DNA from 2 places in the Bradyrhizobium sp. 192 genome. Region 2 is predicted to be linked to the other one. Evidence: riboswitches for the same ligand, from Rfam matches in the RefSeq annotation. Region 2 holds a riboswitch; the other holds the start of a gene.
The links. A riboswitch is a leader RNA that binds a small molecule or an ion and turns the genes downstream of it on or off. The one in region 2 is predicted to bind fluoride.
Positions count from the first base shown of each region.

Region 1 (8,245 bases), 540 kb from region 2:
GCACTGGCGGAGCCGCTGACGTCCAGGATGCCGGTGACCAAGCCGCTCGACATCCAGGTCACCGCCACCGCCAACGGCCTCGATGTCGACGTCCGCGGCTCCGGCCCGCTGCCGACGCCGCTCGTCACCGCGCTCTCGCGCGTCGCCGAGCAGCACCGCCTGGCGCGGCTGACGCGCCATGGCGAATTGGTGCTGCAACGCCTGGCGCCGACAATAAAGATGGGCCGCGCTGAGGTGACACTGCCGCCGGGCTCGTTCCTGCAGGCAACCGTCGCGGGCGAGGAGACGCTGGCCGCGCTCGTCGCGGAACGCATCGGCAAGGCCAAGGAGGTTCTCGATCTCTTCTGCGGCGTCGGGCCGTTCGCTCTGCGCCTCGCGGAGAAGGCGCGCGTCACGGCCTTCGACAACGACGCCGGCGCCATCGCAGCGCTGGCGAAAGCCGCACGCACGCCGGGCCTGAAGCCGATCAAGGCCGAGCCGCGCGATCTGTTCCGCCGCTCGCTGGTGCCGCCGGAGCTGCGCGATTTCGAGGCCGTGGTGTTCGACCCGCCGCGCCAGGGCGCGCAGGCGCAGGCGTTGAAGCTCGCCGCGAGCAAGGTACCGGTGGTGGTCGCGGTGTCCTGCAACGTCGCCACCTTTGCCCGCGACGCGCGGCTGCTGATCGATGGCGGCTACAAGATCGACAGCGTCGTTCCGGTCGACCAGTTCCGGCACACGCCGCATGTGGAGCTCGTCGCCAAGTTCACGCGGTAGAGCGAGGGTTCTCCAACCTTGAGGCTCGTCAATTGCTCCGTCTTCCACCAGCGCTAAAAGCGTCCTGCGCAATTCAACGTGGAGCGAACCTTCGTGGTTGACCGACGTCAATTCATCGCGGCAGCGCTAGGACTTTCTACTGCAGCCGTCGGTGGCCCAGCTGCAGCTGCGGCCATGACCTATGACGAAGCGGCAACGTCATCACGCGTCGCACTGCAGGCCGCGCCTCGGGATCGCGAGCTCGTGCGCTTTGCCACCCTCGCCGCCAACAGCCACAACACCCAGCCATGGATCTTCTCCGCTCGCGGCAACGAGATCGCGATCGCACCGGACTTCGCGCGCCGCTGTCCCGCCGTCGATCCGGACGATCATCACCTCTTCGTCAGTCTCGGCTGCGCCGCCGAAAACCTCGTCCTCGCCGCATCCACGCTGGGCTGGCGCGCCGATCCGGTCATCGATGGCGACCGGATCGTGATCACGCTCGAGCAGGCCCCGCCGGCCCCATCGGCGTTGGCGGCCGCAATTCCAGCCAGGCAATGCACCCGCGCCACGTTCGACGGAAGGCAGGCCGCGCCCGAGATCTTGCGCCAGCTCGAGAACGCCTGTCGCGAACCTGACGTCACGGCCATACTGATGACCGAGCGCGCCGCGATCGCCGGTGTCACCGACTATGTGCTCGAGGGCAACTCGGCACAAATGCGCGACAAGGCCTTCATGCGCGAGCTCGTGAGCTGGCTTCGCTTCAACGAGACCGAGGCGCTCGCGACCATGGACGGGTTGTTCTCTCCTGCGTCGGGAAATCCGTCCCTTCCGTCATGGCTGGCGCGGCCGCTGCTGAAGTTCTTCTTCACCGAGAGCGGAGAAAACAAGAAATATCGCGAACAGCTTGCCAGCTCCGCGGGCGTCGTCGTGCTCGCGGCAGATCGCAGCGACAAATCACACTGGATCGCGGTCGGCCGTGCCTGCCAGCGCTTCGGCTTGCAGGCGACCGCGCTGGGACTGAAATATTCCTTCGTCAACCAGCCGGTGGAGGTGGCGGCGCTGAGGCCGCAATTTGCGACCTCGCTCGGGCTCGGCGAGCGGCGCGCTGATATCGTGATGCGCTTCGGTTACGGCCCGGACCTGCCGAAGTCGCTGCGGCGTCCGCCGGAACTGGTGATGCGATCCTAACGCCGAAGGCCACTCAGGGCCGGCGACTCGCCGGGCAGCATGTTCGATCTGATATCGCTATCCATGCGGCCGGAATCCTGCTGGATGAAACCGGCTCCGAACGACAGGCTGAGGTTGGAGGTCGGCTTGAATTCGACACCGGCAAATGCGCTGGTGCCGGGTGCCGCGCCGGTCAACGGCGCAACCGAGCTGCCGATGCCATTGCCATATTTCAACGTGTCGAAACCGGCGAAGAATGTCACGGGCATGCCACCCATCGTCTTGGTGTTGTAGCCGAACTGCGTGCTGTCAAATGAGAGCGCACTGAAATTGCCGGCAAGTCCGTTCTGACCGAGGCCGGTCTGACTGAACCCGCTCCAATTGAGATTGCCGCGCTGGCTGCCGACGAAGAAGCCATTCGACCCGCTGCGCCAATCCGCACCGCCGGCATTGAAGCTGGCGAAATTACCGTCAGTATCGGAACTCTGGCCCGCGCCACCGCCGAGGCCGAAAGGCCCGCCGGGGATCCAATATTGCAGCGGCGCAACCTGCGCATAGGCGGGTGCTGCGGTCAGGCAAAGCACGGAAAGCAGAGTTGCAAGATGACGTGATGAGACGAGGCTGGGCATAGAAGGCTACCGTGAGGACTTTTGCGAATTATACGCCTCGAACATCCCCAATGCCAGCGGAGCCCCCCCGCCAACGTCGCAGCCGCAGCTTGGCGATCGATCCGTGTTAGCGGCTTCGAACAGGCCTGCACGATTCTGAGAGAGGCGACCGACAGTTAAAGCCACCGGCGCAATCCGGCGCACCGCGGCCGTGAAAGCTATGCCGTCTTGTCGACGGTGGACGACGTGTCGGCCGGCGGATATTTCGTCACCGGCACCATGAAGGATTTGGTGCCGACCTGATAGATGACCTTGCCGTTCTGCCCGTCATCGGTCGCGATCTGCGTCTGCCCGAACATGATGACGTTCTTGTAGACGTAGCCGGTGCCCTGGCGCGTGATGCCGTCGGTGGTGACGCTGACCTGCGCTTCCTTGCCATTGACCGCGAGCACCTTGAAGCTCGCGCTCTTGCCGTTGTCGCTGGAATAACCGCCCCAGCTTCCCATGAGACGGCTGTCGGAAGCCGGTGGGGCTTGCTTCTCGAGGTTCGCGGTCTGCTTGCCGGCGCCTCCGAAGGAGAACAGCATCACCATGTTCTTGCCGTCCTTGGTGCCGACCGTGACCCCGCCGAAGGTGATGAGCGTGCCCTGGACCTCGGCAAAGCCGCGCTCGGTATGCCCGTTATGGGTGTACTCGACCTGCGCCCGGGCACCGCGGATGTTCACGACCTTGAAGCCGACGGGCTGATTGCCGTTGCCCACCCAATTGCCCTTCCAATCGCCGACCAGCGCGCTCTGGTGGTACAGACGCTCGTTGGCGGGCGAAATCTGGTTGGTGCTCGATGAGATGACGGCCATTGGAGTGCTCGGTGACAGGTCTGACAAACCCGCTTTCGTTCGCCTCGGCAATATCAGGATGCTGGCTGGAAACGAACAGAAACCGACTGATTAGGGCCATGCACCGGTTAACGGGCCATTAACTCACGTGCCGGTTGGATGGACAAAAGGTCTCAGCCGGCAGCTTCAGCGCCCCCAGCGGTCCGACCAGATCTTCTCGCCGATCAGGCAGTTGGCGCGCGGTTCCTTGTCGGCGACGCGCATCACTGGACGGTCCGGCGTGCGGCCGGCGACCTCCATCAGCAGCTTGGTGCGGATCGCCTCCTTGAACTTGTCGCGGTCCTTGATCGTGATGACGAAGGAGCCGGGACCGCCGGTGACGCAATCCTCGTAGTAGAGATCGAGATTGTCGATATCCATGGTCGAATAGGACGGCTCCTTGACCATGATCGGCAGGCCGTTGATGACGATGCCCTTCTCCAGCGCGGCATCCCGCGCCACCGTGACCGGGCCGCCATTGTTGTTGGGGCCGTCGCCGGAAATGTCGATGACGCGGCGCAAGCCCCGATAGGGATCCTCGTCGAACAGCGGCATCGCGAACGTGATCGCGCCGGAGATCGAGGTGCGCGAGGCGCGCCGGATCGGCGTCTTCATGATCTCGGCGGCGACCGCATCCGCCGTCTCCGGACCGTCGACCAGCCGCCAGGGGATGATGATCTTCTGGTCGCTCGAGGCCGCCCACTCGAAATAGGTCACCGCGATCCGGCCGTTCGGGCCGAGCTTCAGCGCTTGAAGGAACTCCTTCGACTGGATCGCCTGCGCGTAGCCTTCGCGCTGGATCGCGAGTTCGTCCATGTCCATGGAGTAAGACACGTCGACGGCGAGGATCAGCTCGACGTCGACCGTCTGCGTGTCCCTGTCGGCCGCAAACCGCCGCGGCTCGTTCTTTGGCGGTTCGAATTTCGGTCCTGGTGCCGCGATGCCCGCGACGTCCCCTCCGGCAAACATGCCGGCCACCAGCACAGCCCCGATCGAGAACAGCAAGCGCATCGCAGTCTCCCGTCGTATGACGCGATGGTGACATGCAATCGCCGAGCCGCAAAGGGCGAAGATCGCTCACGCTTCACATTCGAGTTAAGGATTGGCGAGTTAAGGATTTGCGAGCCAAGAAGCTGCGGCTTAGGGATGTGCGCGCCTTGCGCAAAGCTGCCACCGTGTTGCCGCGCTCGCGCCGCCGGAACACGCCGGATCGCTCGCATCATTGGGCTCACGATGCGCGAAGCCGGAACGACGAACCGGGGACAGAGCGCTCGCCCACTTGTCCGAAGCGATTTCCGTGCTAGGTTGGCCGCACAGATGGGGATGGAGTCCCCCGATAACCGCCCGGCGGTCTTTGACCGTGATGGGCTGATGACTCCTGCTTGAGGAGGGGTGTTCTTTGCGCCTCTGCCTTCGGCGGGAGCATGGACAAACCCGCCAATGGCGGGTTTTTTGTTGTCTGGCGGCAAAGGACAGGAGAAGGCGAAGACGTGACGACGACACCGAATGCTGCACGCCGCGCGCTGCCCAGGGGGATCTGGGTGCTCGGCTTCGTCTCGATGCTGATGGACATCTCCTCCGAGATGATCCACGCGCTGCTGCCGGTCTATCTCGTCACCGTGCTCGGCGCTTCGACGCTCACCGTCGGCTTCATCGAGGGCATCGCGGAGGCGACGGCCTCGATCACCAAGATCTTTTCCGGCGCATTGTCCGACTGGCTCGGCAAGCGCAAGCTGCTCGCGGCGCTCGGCTATGGCCTCGCGGCCTTCACCAAGCCGCTATTCCCGCTTGCGCCCAGCATCGGATGGCTGGTGGCGGCGCGCTTCGTCGACCGCGTCGGCAAGGGCATTCGCGGCGCGCCGCGCGATGCGCTGATCGCCGATATCGCACCTCGCGGCCTGCGCGGGGCCAGCTTCGGCCTGCGGCAGTCGCTCGACACCATCGGCGCCTTCGTCGGACCGCTCGTGGCGATCGGCATGATGTGGTGGACCGCTGACAACTTTGCCGCGGTGTTCTGGGTGGCGGTGCTGCCGGCATTCCTGTCCTTTGGACTGATCGCGTTCGCGGTGAGCGAGCCGGATCCGGATCCGGGCCGGGAGCCTGCAGGGAATCCGCTCAATCTCGCCGCGATGCGGCAGCTCGGCGCGGTCTATTGGCGCGTCGTGGCCGTCGGAATCGTCTTCACCCTCGCGCGCTTCAGCGAGGCCTTTTTGATCCTGCGCGCACAGAACATCGGACTCAATGTGATGTGGGTGCCGGCGGTGCTGGTGCTGATGAACGTCGTCTATGCGCTGTCGGCCTATCCGGCCGGCGTGCTCTCGGACCGGATCAACCGGACCGGCCTGCTCGCGCTCGGGCTCGTGTTCCTCGCCGGGGCCGATCTCGCGCTGGCACTGCTGCCGAGCCTCGGCGGCCTCGCCCTCGGTGTCGTGCTGTGGGGGCTGCATATGGGACTGACGCAAGGATTGCTCTCGGCGCTCGTCGCCGACGCCGCGCCGCCCAGCCTGCGTGGCACCGCGTTCGGCTATTTCAACCTGTTCACCGGCCTTGCCTTGCTGGCCGCGAGTGTGATCGCCGGCGCGCTGTGGGACACCTATGGTCCGGCCGGCACATTCCTCGCAGGGCTCGGATTCGCATTGATCGCGCTCGTGGGTCTGCTCGCCGTCGGCAACGGCCTCGCTGCGGAGGACAAATGATGCAATTCGCAAACAGGGGAACGAGAGCTTGAACATTCAGTCCATTCTCGCCGTGGCCGCCGGCGGCGCCCTCGGCGCGGTCGTCCGCTATCTCGTCGCGATCGGCTCGGGCCGGGCGTTCGGCACGGATTTTCCATGGGGCACGCTGATCATCAACGTGACCGGATCGTTCCTGATCGGCACCTTCACCGCGCTATTCGCAACCAGATGGAACCTGCCGCAGGCCGCGCGGATTTTCCTGACCGTCGGAATTTGCGGTGGCTACACCACGTTCTCGACCTTCTCGCTGGATGCCTGGTACCTGATCGAGCGCGGCCAGACATGGGCATCCGCCGCCTACATGATCGCATCGGTCGTCTTGTCGGTCGGCGCCCTGATCGCCGCGCTCCATCTCGTTCGCGCCCTTCCCTAGCCGGGAGCAGGCGCGTTCGATGCATCGCTGCCAGTCACGACGGCATGACGGAAGCCATCCTGCCTTGGAGAGGCCCCTCATCCTGGAGTATGATGTGCCGGCTGCTCGCTCATCAGGGCGAGAGCGTTTTGGGATACGATGAGCGGCACCACCACAAAACCGAAGACACGGACCAGGACCAAGGTCGAACGGCCGAAGCTGCACAAGGTCATCCTGATCAACGACGACTACACGCCGCGCGAGTTCGTCACGATGATCCTGAAGGCCGAGTTCCGCATGACCGAGGATCAGGCCTACAAGGTGATGATCACGGCCCACAAGCTGGGCGCCTGCGTCGTCGCCGTGTTCACCAAGGACGTCGCCGAAACCAAGGCCACGCGCGCCACTGACGCGGCCCGCACCAAGGGCTATCCGCTGCTGTTCACGACCGAGCCGGAGGAATAACAGGCACGGTCTGTCCCCTTCGGGTCAATTTTAGCGATCGGCGCTACCGCAGGTTTAATCTCCTGTGTCACCACAACGCGATGACAGTCGCACTGCGCAAACAGCTCGCACTCGAGCGAGCCCGCCCCGAAACCTCGTTCGGTCCGTTCAAGCTGCTGCACGCTTTGCCCTGGCTGATCCTCGCGGCCGCCATGCGCGTGATCGCGTTCGGCGGCGGCGGCGTGGCGCTGCCGGCCATCATCGTTGCCGACATTTCGGTGCTGCTGGCCTTCTTTGCGACGGCACGACAATCGATCGAGGCGGCCGGCGGCCAATCCTCGCTCGGGACGCTGACAATGGGCGAGCAGTTCAAGCTCTCCTTCTCGATCCTGTGGCGGATCATGCTCGTGATGATCGCAGCGGCGCTCGGCGGCGCAACGATCGGCTACGGGGCTTCGTATCATCTGATGGCGGGCCTCGACGGCATGGCATTCGACCAGTTCACCCATCCCGGTCGATTCTGGAGCGCATGGATCGCCGCACTCGTGCTGCTCATGATCCTCCGCGCCGAGCGTGACGACGGCAGGGTCGCCTTGTTCGCCGCGATCGGCGAATTCGCACGGCGCGGGCTGTGGCTCGGCGCTGCCGTCATCGTGCTCGGCGCCGTCAACGTCGCCCTCGCCTATGGACAGGAAGCCGTGCGGATCGCGATCTGGAATTTCTGGCAGACCTCGTCGGCGACGCAGTTCACCAAGAACCTGATCTATTTCGTCTTCATCTTCAGTTTCGCGATGCTGCGGCTGTGGATCACCCTGACGATCCTGACGCTCGGACTGAGACAATCATATGTTCGCGCCGACTAGTTCCGGCGGCAGGAGCATGCGCTAGGCCATCACCACCGGCGTTTCCTCCGCGAGCCCATACACGCGCTGCGCCCTGGAAAATCCCGCGATCGGAAATTCACCGAGCTCGCGCCAGTCGTGTCGGCAGGCGTTCGCAAAGACTTCCGAGACCACGACGGTGCGGCCGAGCCTCCCTGCGATCTTCTCCAGCCGTGCCGCGAGATTGACGGCGGGTCCTATGCAGGTGAAGTCGAGACGGTTGCCGCCGCCGATATTGCCGTAGAGGATGTTGCCGACATGCAGCGCGACGCCGAAGCGGAAGCGCTCGACGGCGTCGCCGACCGGAAAGGCGAGCGCCTCGACGCTGGCGCGGGATTCGCGCGCGGCCTCCAGCACGCGCGCGCAGACATGTGCGGCATCGTCGACATATTCGTCGATCGGGAACACCGCCAGCAGTCCGTCGCCCATGAACTTCAGCACTTCGCCG
Region 1 covers NZ_CP064690.1:3,133,546-3,141,790, reverse strand. Annotated here, with positions in the region: gene IVB24_RS14325 (methyltransferase) at 1-753, shown strand, start outside; gene IVB24_RS14320 (Tat pathway signal protein) at 928-1,923, shown strand; gene IVB24_RS14315 (hypothetical protein) at 1,920-2,531, opposite strand; gene IVB24_RS14310 (hypothetical protein) at 2,729-3,367, opposite strand; gene IVB24_RS14305 (DUF1194 domain-containing protein) at 3,533-4,396, opposite strand; fluoride riboswitch at 4,696-4,773, shown strand; gene IVB24_RS14300 (MFS transporter) at 4,810-6,081, shown strand; gene crcB (fluoride efflux transporter CrcB) at 6,110-6,493, shown strand; gene clpS (ATP-dependent Clp protease adapter ClpS) at 6,632-6,937, shown strand; gene IVB24_RS14285 (hypothetical protein) at 7,018-7,779, shown strand; gene IVB24_RS14280 (adenylate/guanylate cyclase domain-containing protein) at 7,801-8,245, opposite strand, start outside.
Region 1: another riboswitch for fluoride. It lies ahead of IVB24_RS14300 (MFS transporter); the one in region 2 lies ahead of IVB24_RS16710 (DUF190 domain-containing protein).

Region 2 (8,245 bases):
GCTTCCTCCTTGCACTTCGCCGCCGACTTCGGTTCGAACCGGCCGCGGCGGGGTCTGCTGACGACGACGGTTCTGATCAACGCGGGGCGCATCTCGGCCTACATGCTGGCAGGCGCCACGGTGGGCGCGATCGGATCGAGCGTGTTCGGATCGTTCGACCACGCATTCGCCCATGCGATCCTGCGCTGGGCCGCGGCCGCGGCTCTCGCCTGGATCGGACTTTCGATGCTCGAAGTGCTGTCGCTGCCGGCGGGGCTGTCGCGGCTGGCTGGGGCGGTCAGCGCCAGGATCAGCACGGCCGCGCGTGCGACGAATCTGCCACCGACGCTGGGGCTGTTCGTCAGCGGTGCGGTCTGGGGCTTTCTGCCTTGTGCCATGGTCTATGCGGCATTGTTCTACGCCATGCTGTCCGGCTCGTGGCTCGGAGGCGCGCTGGCGATGAGCGGCTTCGGCCTCGGCACCCTTCCGGTCCTGCTCGGTGCCGGGTTGGGACTTCCGTTGCTACGGCGCCGTGCGACCGCGGGATGGCTGAGAAACACGGTGGCGCTCGCCATCATCGCGGTGGGGATCGTCAGCGCCGGCGTGTCGCCTTCGACCTTGGCCGTGTGGTGCCGAACCTGACCGGCTTGCCGACCTCTTCGATCGTCGGCCGCAAGCGGTGCCGGGCCCATTGAGGGGGGAGGCCGCAGCAGTGTCGCCCGCTGTGGCTCTTTCCGCCGCTATGGCTGCGGCGGATAGCGCTCGAACGTCGGCAGTTCGTGCGCGTGCTCCATCCAGGGAAGCCGCTCGGCGACCTGGATGTGCATCGTCGCCGGCACGGCATCGGGATCGTCGTAAGTCGCGCTCTGGATGTCGATGATGCCGGGCAGCATGTCGGCATTGACATAGAACAGGCCGGTGCCGCAATGGCCGCAAAAGTGTCGCCGGCCGTGTTCCGAGGAATTGTAGACCTTGGGCTCGCCTTTGGTCACCTTGAGTGCGCTCTCCGGATACATCGTCCAGCCGACGACGGGAGCGCCGGCGTGGAGCCGGCAATCGCGGCAGTGACACAGCGCATGCACGATCGCGTCGCCCTCGACCTCGTAACGGATTGCGCCGCAGTGACAGCCGCCGGTGATGGTGCTCATTCGTTTCTCCCGGTCGAAGGCAGGTATCGCAGATCGATAACTCCCGGGACGCGCGGCTTCAACGACGCAAGCGATTTGAAGTTGCGTCCTACTGTCGCTTGACAGCTGCTGCCACGCCGGGCCTTCGACGCCAGGCCTTCGGTGTCGCGGCATCGCGGGGGGATCTGCAGCGCCGGTTTTCCACACCCACGACCGGCAGCATCAAATTGCGGATCCAGCCTACCAGCTATCGATAATTTGCCAGCGCCGCCGAGCGCAGCTTTGATCGCGGCATGAGCACCAAATCACGCGAGGTCATCTGGGGCGGCCGAATTCTGGGTGCGGAAATTTCGGCCAAGCACGCGCGCGAGGAGGCCAGGAAGGCCGTTCGCGAGGCCGACCGCGCTGAAGCCGAAGCCTGGTCGGTCCGGATGGAAGGTTACGGTGGCCCTTCACAGCCGTCTCCGACGATCGCGCAATGCCTCAACGGTGGCATGGGCTGGCTCGAGGTCGAGTGCAACAGGTGCAAAGCACGCGCGAGCCTGCCGCTCGATGCGATCCGTCGTCCCCGCGATACGCCGATCTGGAAGCTGGAGGCTTCGCTCAAGTGCCGGTCATGTTCCGCACCGCCGGTCCACATGATCAAGCTGACCGCCACGCGAAGCATCACGCCCTACAAATGGGTGCATCCGACCGAGGAGAGATAGGCGGCGAACATCGCAAGCTACGTGCCCGATTTCACCGCGAAAGCCCTTCCTTGCCGGACAGTTTCGAGTCGCGACACCGCCGCATCCAGCTCAAGACGTCGTTGGGTTTGCCCTGCAGCACGCGAAGCGACTTGCTTCCGCGTGACTCGGCTTTGGCGTCGCGGAAACGCCAGAGCTCATTGATGATGACGACGTGCCAACGCTGCCTCGACGGTGCTTCGAGCCGCAGGTCCAAGACCTCGAAAACAAAGGCGTAGGCCTGGCCGCTGAACCGGTGCCGGTCAATCGAGCATGTCACGCCATGCGACGTCCAGGTGGTCACGTCACTCCCCGCCCCCGGGGGATCGACGACGTACTCTATGTCGGCGATCGTCCGGGCATTTCCAATCCGCGCCATGACGCTGCCTACCGCGTGAGGAGCATGTGCGAGACGGTCCGGGCGAACGTGACGTCCATCGCGTCGGTGCCGCTCCAGAACCAGGGAAAATGGCCGTAACGGAATGAAAGTTGAGCCGCCGCCTCCGACGGGGGGCTCTTGTCGATCATCAGCTTATACAGCGCCGAAGCCAACCCGGTGCGATCGGCTCCACCCTCGCAGTGAATGAGGATGGGCCGTGGCGAGGTGGTCAGCAATCCAACGAGTTGGGCAACCTGCTGATCGTTCAATTCCCGGCTCGCCGAGATCGGGAAATCGACGTGACTGACGCCGGTTGCATCACTCGCCTTGAGCTCGTCGTCGTACCAAGGGCTGCCGGCGTTGTTGCCGCGGAGGTTGATGATTGTGCGGATGCCGTTCTCACGGATACGGGTCGAGAACTGAAAGCCGCTAAGCTGCCCCGATCGATAGACGGCACCGTCGTCGACGACGTGAAAATTGCCGCTCAAGCGCAAATAGCCGGCCCATCCGCCGGCCAAGGCAGCGACGACGCCGACCGCTGCGCCGAACAGCCTGAGTGACTTGATCGCTCTTCGGTCCATCGACGACCGCCTTAGGCTCTATACGCGATCAGCACCGCCCCGCAGGCGATCATGACCACACCGAGCCAGTTCGGTAGGGCGAGCCGCTCGCCCAGGAACATGACCGCGAACAGCGATACGAACACGACGCTCAGTTTGTCGATCGGCGCGACGCGGGCGGCCTCGCCCAGTTTAAGGGCCCGGAAATAGCAGATCCACGATGCCCCGGTCGCAGCCCCTGACAGGACCAGGAAGACCCACGTCTTCCCGGAGACTCCTGAGGGGTCCTGCCAGTGCCCAGTAGCCCAGACGATGGCGCCTGCTGTGGCCAGAATGACGATGGTCCGGACGAGCGTCGCGAAGTCGGAATTGACGTTCTCGATACCTACCTTGGCGAAGATCGCCGTGAGAGCGGCGAACGCAGCCGAAAGGAGAGCCCAGAAGAACCACGAACCGATGATGCTTTTCACGACGGCTACGCGCGCAGCACTTCTTCGATCTTGACCACGTCCCCCGTCAAATTCCAGTGTTCGACGTGCTTGTAGACGATAACCTTGCGTTTGAGCATATCGCCGTGCGTGCGGCAAAATTCCTCGAGATCCGACCGCGGCGCGATGAGTTCGACGCACATCGTCAATTCCGGGTTGGGCACTTCATAGCCTTCTTCTTCGAGCTTGCCGCGGTTGCTGTAGCCGAAATGGGTGTGATGCGCGGTCGCATTCATGATGCCCGCGGCCTTCGCCTGCATCACCAATTCGCGGTAGAGCGGACGGGCGCCAAAGAAGCGACGACCAACTCCAACGGCCTTCTCGCGCGGCTTCAGGTAGATGCGAATCATACCGATTTCCTTGTGGGCGAGCGTATGGCGGGCCATGACGTCTTCTTTCTTTTGGATTGGGAGGATGTTGGAGCGTGACTGGACCCGGTCGACGAAGTCGCCGAGGGCCTGGACGTTCAGATCCCGGACCTGCCGCATGGACAGATCGGGAGGAATGTACGCAGCTGCCGTCTTGGGTGTGCCGAGGCGCTGCGACATGTAAATGCTGGAGTGCCCGCTGCAGAGGTACGCCACGAAGCAGGCGACTGCGATGTAGACGGAATGAAGTGAGCCGAAGAGTTCCACTCCCATGATCATGCAGGCGAGCGGCGTGTTGGTCGCGCCGGCGAACACCGCGACGAATCCGAGACCCGCGAACAGATCCGACGGCGCGCCGAATAGCGCGGCGAGAGCGTTTCCAAGCGCCGCGCCGATGAAGAACAGAGGCGTCACCTCGCCGCCCTTGAAGCCGCTACTCAGTGTGACGACGGTGAAGACCGTCTTCCACAGCCAGCTCCAGTGATCGACATGGCCGGGCAGAAAGAATCCGGCGATCGTGGCGTCGGCCGGGTTGGGCGACCAGACACCCAGGCCCAGATATTCCCGCGTACCCAAAGCGTAGACGAGACCGATCAATATGACGCTGGCAATGACCGGGCGCAAAGGAGCGTATGGACATATGGCCTTGAAGGACGCCGTCACCAGGTGGGAGAATTCGCTGAAAAAGCGGGCCGCGAGACCGAAGAGACCGCCGGCGATAATCACCTTGAACAGCAACAGCGCGTTCAGGTGAAAGCCGGTCGCGTCGGTCGCGTTCGCGAGATAAGCGATCGAGTAGTGGGTGTGCTCGATCCCCCAAGCGTGACAGCTCCAGTCGCCGGCGATGGCTGCCATCAGACACGGCAGCAGCGCTTCGTACTGCATGCGGCCGATCGTCAGCACTTCGAGTGCGAATACCGCTCCTGCGATAGGTGTCCCGAAGACCGCGCCGAAGCCGGCGGCGATACCGGCCATCAGGACAATGCGCAGGTCCGCCTGCGAAAGCTTGAACGTCTTCGCGAAAGCAGCAGCGATGCTGCCGCCCAGTTGGACGGCCGTGCCTTCGCGGCCGGCTGAGCCGCCGACCAGATGAGTCAACACGGTCGTCACCAGGATGAGCGGCGCCATCCGGAGCGGGACGCCGCCACCCGGCTCATGGATCTGCTCGACGATCAGATTGTTGCCGCCCTCGGCGGACCGACCGAAGTGCTGATAAGCCAGCACCATCAAAAATCCGGCGATCGGCATGCCGTAGATGAGCCAGGGAAAATCGAAGCGAGCGCGAGTTGCCTGGTCCAACGCCCACAGGAAGAGGGCGCACAGAGATCCGACGGCTGCGGCCATCGGCACGACGATGCCGATCCACTTGACCAGACTACGCAGTTGCTCGGCGCGGAGACCGAAGAAGCCAACCGGCGACATCACGATACACCGCCTGAACGGCCGGTTATCACGATCGACAAGATTGAAATCAGAACTCGAAGCACGACCCTACTCCTTCGCCGCAAGGGCAAATCAAGTAGGAATCATCAGCTTCTCCTGGAAGCGGTTCGGCACTAAGCCCGGCAGAAATCCATTACCGTGGGCTTAGTTATCGGTAGGACAGCAAAGCTGTCAATATCACTTTGTTGGGCAGCAGATGCCTAGAAAATGTGTCGATACGGCGTAGCGCCGTCCGCCGCAGTTCGGTTCCTAACTGTTGAAAGAAGCCTTGCCTCAAAAGAAGTCGTGCGTAATTCTTCGTATCGATGGGGATGGAGTCCCCCGACAACCGCCGCGAGGCTGATGGCTCCTACCGGGTGCAACGCGCCGGTAGGAGCTTGTACGCTGCCGGTCCCGTTGCCCTCAACCAAAGGGGTGACAGATGACAAGACTTCCGAACTCTCTATCAATCGCGCTCTGCCGGCAATTCGTGATGGCCGGTTTCTGCGGTGGATACGCCACACGCTCCCTTATGGGATTGAGTACATTCATCCTGATTTTGGACGGGCACTGGCTGCTCGGCGTTGGATACGTCATGGGGTTGTTTTCGCAGTTTTTGTTTTGAGCGTGCGCGAAAGGCGTGCAATCACCGCCGGCCGCGCGGCGCCTCGGCCTTGGCGGGCTGCTCGGTCTGCGGGCCGCAGCTCGCGGCTTGAAGCGTGGCTTGCGCCTGCGGCATCAGGCCGGGCTCGGGGGCGAGCGCCTTCATCAAGATCAGGCCGGTGGTGCTGGGAGAATCGATGATCAGGCGGTCGGCCGCGGTGATCTCTTCGTCTTCCGGCAACTCGCTGTGCTGCGCTTCCGTCATCAGGTCGAGCTCGATCACCTTGCGGCCCGCCGAGCGGTCGTTGATGGCGTAGTAGGCGATCTCGTTGCGGGTGTAGAACGACACCGAGGTGTAGGCCTGGCTCACCGGCACCGTCAGCTTGATCGGTCCGCTCGAGAGGTCGTAGCGGCAGATCGCCAGCGCAAAGGCGGGATCCATGAACGGCATCGGCGACGTCTGCGGATCGGCGAGGGGAAGCTCGCTGACGCCGTTGAGCTTTGTCATCGGCGTCAGCCGCGAATAGGCGTCCTGCGTCGCGATCCGCGGCAGCGCCAGCACGCTGACGAGGTGGACCACGAGGCCCAGCACCACGCCGGCAACGACGGTGAACAGCAGGCGGATCATGAGCAGCCCACGGTCGAGATGGAGGGCATCGGCGCATCGCGCTGGGTGCGCGTGGCAACGCCGACCGGGGTGTCGTAAAGGCGGAGCATCAAGGCGTAGCGCTCGATGCCGCCGGTCGGCAGCCAGTTGCCGGCGCGCGAGCGCGAGGCGATGCGTATCTCGAACGAGCCGTCGGATTGCCGCACGATCTCCTGGCTGGTGAAGCCGTAGCGCTGCAGCGAATTGGCGACGAGGTGGCCCTTGCGGTCGTAGAGCGTCAGCGTCCAGAACCGCGCCGGCGGCGTCACGCCGGAGACGATCACGTCGCAGCGGCCGTCGAGCGCCTTCTTCTTGTCGTCGGTGGTGGCGGTGAAGGCGACGCCGTCGCCGGTGCCGATCGGCAGCTCGCCGTTGCGCACGATGGTGGCGCGCGAATAGGGATCGACGTCGGCGGTGCCGGTGCGCGGGCGCGCGGTCCAGGGGCCGATGGTCAGCGCGCCGATCTCGGTGCCGCGCGTCGTCGTCATCCAGGTCGCGCCCAGGCCGACCACCGTCGCGAGCAGAAGGGCCGTCAATGTGATCAGGATCAACCGCACTTGTTTCGATCAGTTCTTGCGCGGGGCGGAAGCGTTGGCATTTTCTTCCGCATAGTTCTGCGGAAAGGCGAGCGCGCTCGTCGCCGAGGACGGCCTGGCCGCCTTGGTGCCGGCATCCGCCGATTTCCTTGCGGTCTTGGCTGCGTCGTCCAGCAGCTTCTCGACGCGCACCAAAATGTCGGCGCCGCGCTTGGTCAGCACCGGCGGCGGACCGGGCTTGGTCTCCAGCACCTTCGGCGCCGCGTTGGCCTGCGCGTTGCTGATATGCTGCGGCGGCAGCTTCTGGCCCATGCCGACGCCGGGGATTTCCCGCACCTCGACGCCCTGATGGGCCGCGAGCATGATGTCGTGCCAGGTCTGCGCCGGCAGCGAGCCGCCGGTCATGCGGTTGGTCGGCGAGTAGTCGTCGTTGCCGTACCAGACCGCGCAGGTGAAATTGCCGGTGTAGCCGACGAACCAGGCGTCGCGATACGCGTTGGTCGTGCCGGTCTTGCCCGCGGTCGGAATGCCGTCGAGCGCGGCGCGGCGCGCGGTGCCCTCGCTGACGACGTGGCTCATCATGCCCGCCATGTCGGCGGCGACGGAGGCGGGAATCGCCTGCCGCGGCTTCGGCCCGTCGCGGTCCCAGCGCCAGACTAGGTCGCCGGCGCCGGTGCGCACTTCGAGCACCGCATGCGGCGTCACTGCCTTGCCGCGGTTGGGGAAGGTCGCGTAGGCGACCGCGTGCTCGAGCACGGTGACTTCGTCCGAGCCGATCGGCAGCGACGGCGTATCGGGCAGCGGCGCCTTGAGGCCGAAGCGGCGGGCGACCTCGACGATCTTGGCGCGGCCGACCTTGGCCGGGTTCTGCGCCTTGGGCTCGTTCTTCCGGCCGATCTCGATCGACAGCTTGACCGGCACGACGTTGATCGAGCGCGTGATCGCCTGAGTCAGCGTCACCGAGCCGGAATAGGAATGGCCATAATTCTGCGGACACCAATTGCCGATGCAGACCGGGCCGTCGACCACGATCGAATTCGGCGTGTAACCGTTCAGCAGCGCGGTGGTGTAGACGTAGGGCTTGAACGACGAACCCGGCTGGCGGTAGGCGTCGACGGCGCGGTTGAACTGGCTGGCGCCGTAGTCGCGGCCGCCGACCATGGCGCGGATGCCGCCGTCGAGATCGGACACCACGGTCGCCGCCTGCGTTGCGTGATAGTCGCGGCCGAACTGGCGCAGCTGGTTCTCGACCGCGTCCTCGGCGGCCTTCTGCACGTTGGTGTCGATGGCGAGGCGCACCACGAAGACGCGCTCGGTGTAGGATTTCGGGAAGGTGTCGACCAGCTTGCGCATCTCGTCGAAGGCGTAGTCGAGATAGTAGTTCGGCGAAGCTTCGTCGCGGCGGTCGACCG
Region 2 covers NZ_CP064690.1:3,676,543-3,684,787, forward strand. Annotated here, with positions in the region: gene IVB24_RS16680 (sulfite exporter TauE/SafE family protein) at 1-621, shown strand, start outside; gene IVB24_RS16685 (GFA family protein) at 720-1,127, opposite strand; gene IVB24_RS16690 (hypothetical protein) at 1,400-1,813, shown strand; gene IVB24_RS16695 (hypothetical protein) at 1,845-2,135, opposite strand; gene IVB24_RS16700 (dual specificity protein phosphatase family protein) at 2,219-2,791, opposite strand; gene IVB24_RS16705 (EamA family transporter) at 2,803-3,240, opposite strand; gene IVB24_RS16710 (DUF190 domain-containing protein) at 3,246-5,048, opposite strand; fluoride riboswitch at 5,140-5,216, opposite strand; fluoride riboswitch at 5,368-5,428, shown strand; gene IVB24_RS16715 (DUF1254 domain-containing protein) at 5,695-6,279, opposite strand; gene IVB24_RS16720 (DUF1214 domain-containing protein) at 6,276-6,854, opposite strand; gene IVB24_RS16725 (PBP1A family penicillin-binding protein) at 6,864-8,245, opposite strand, start outside.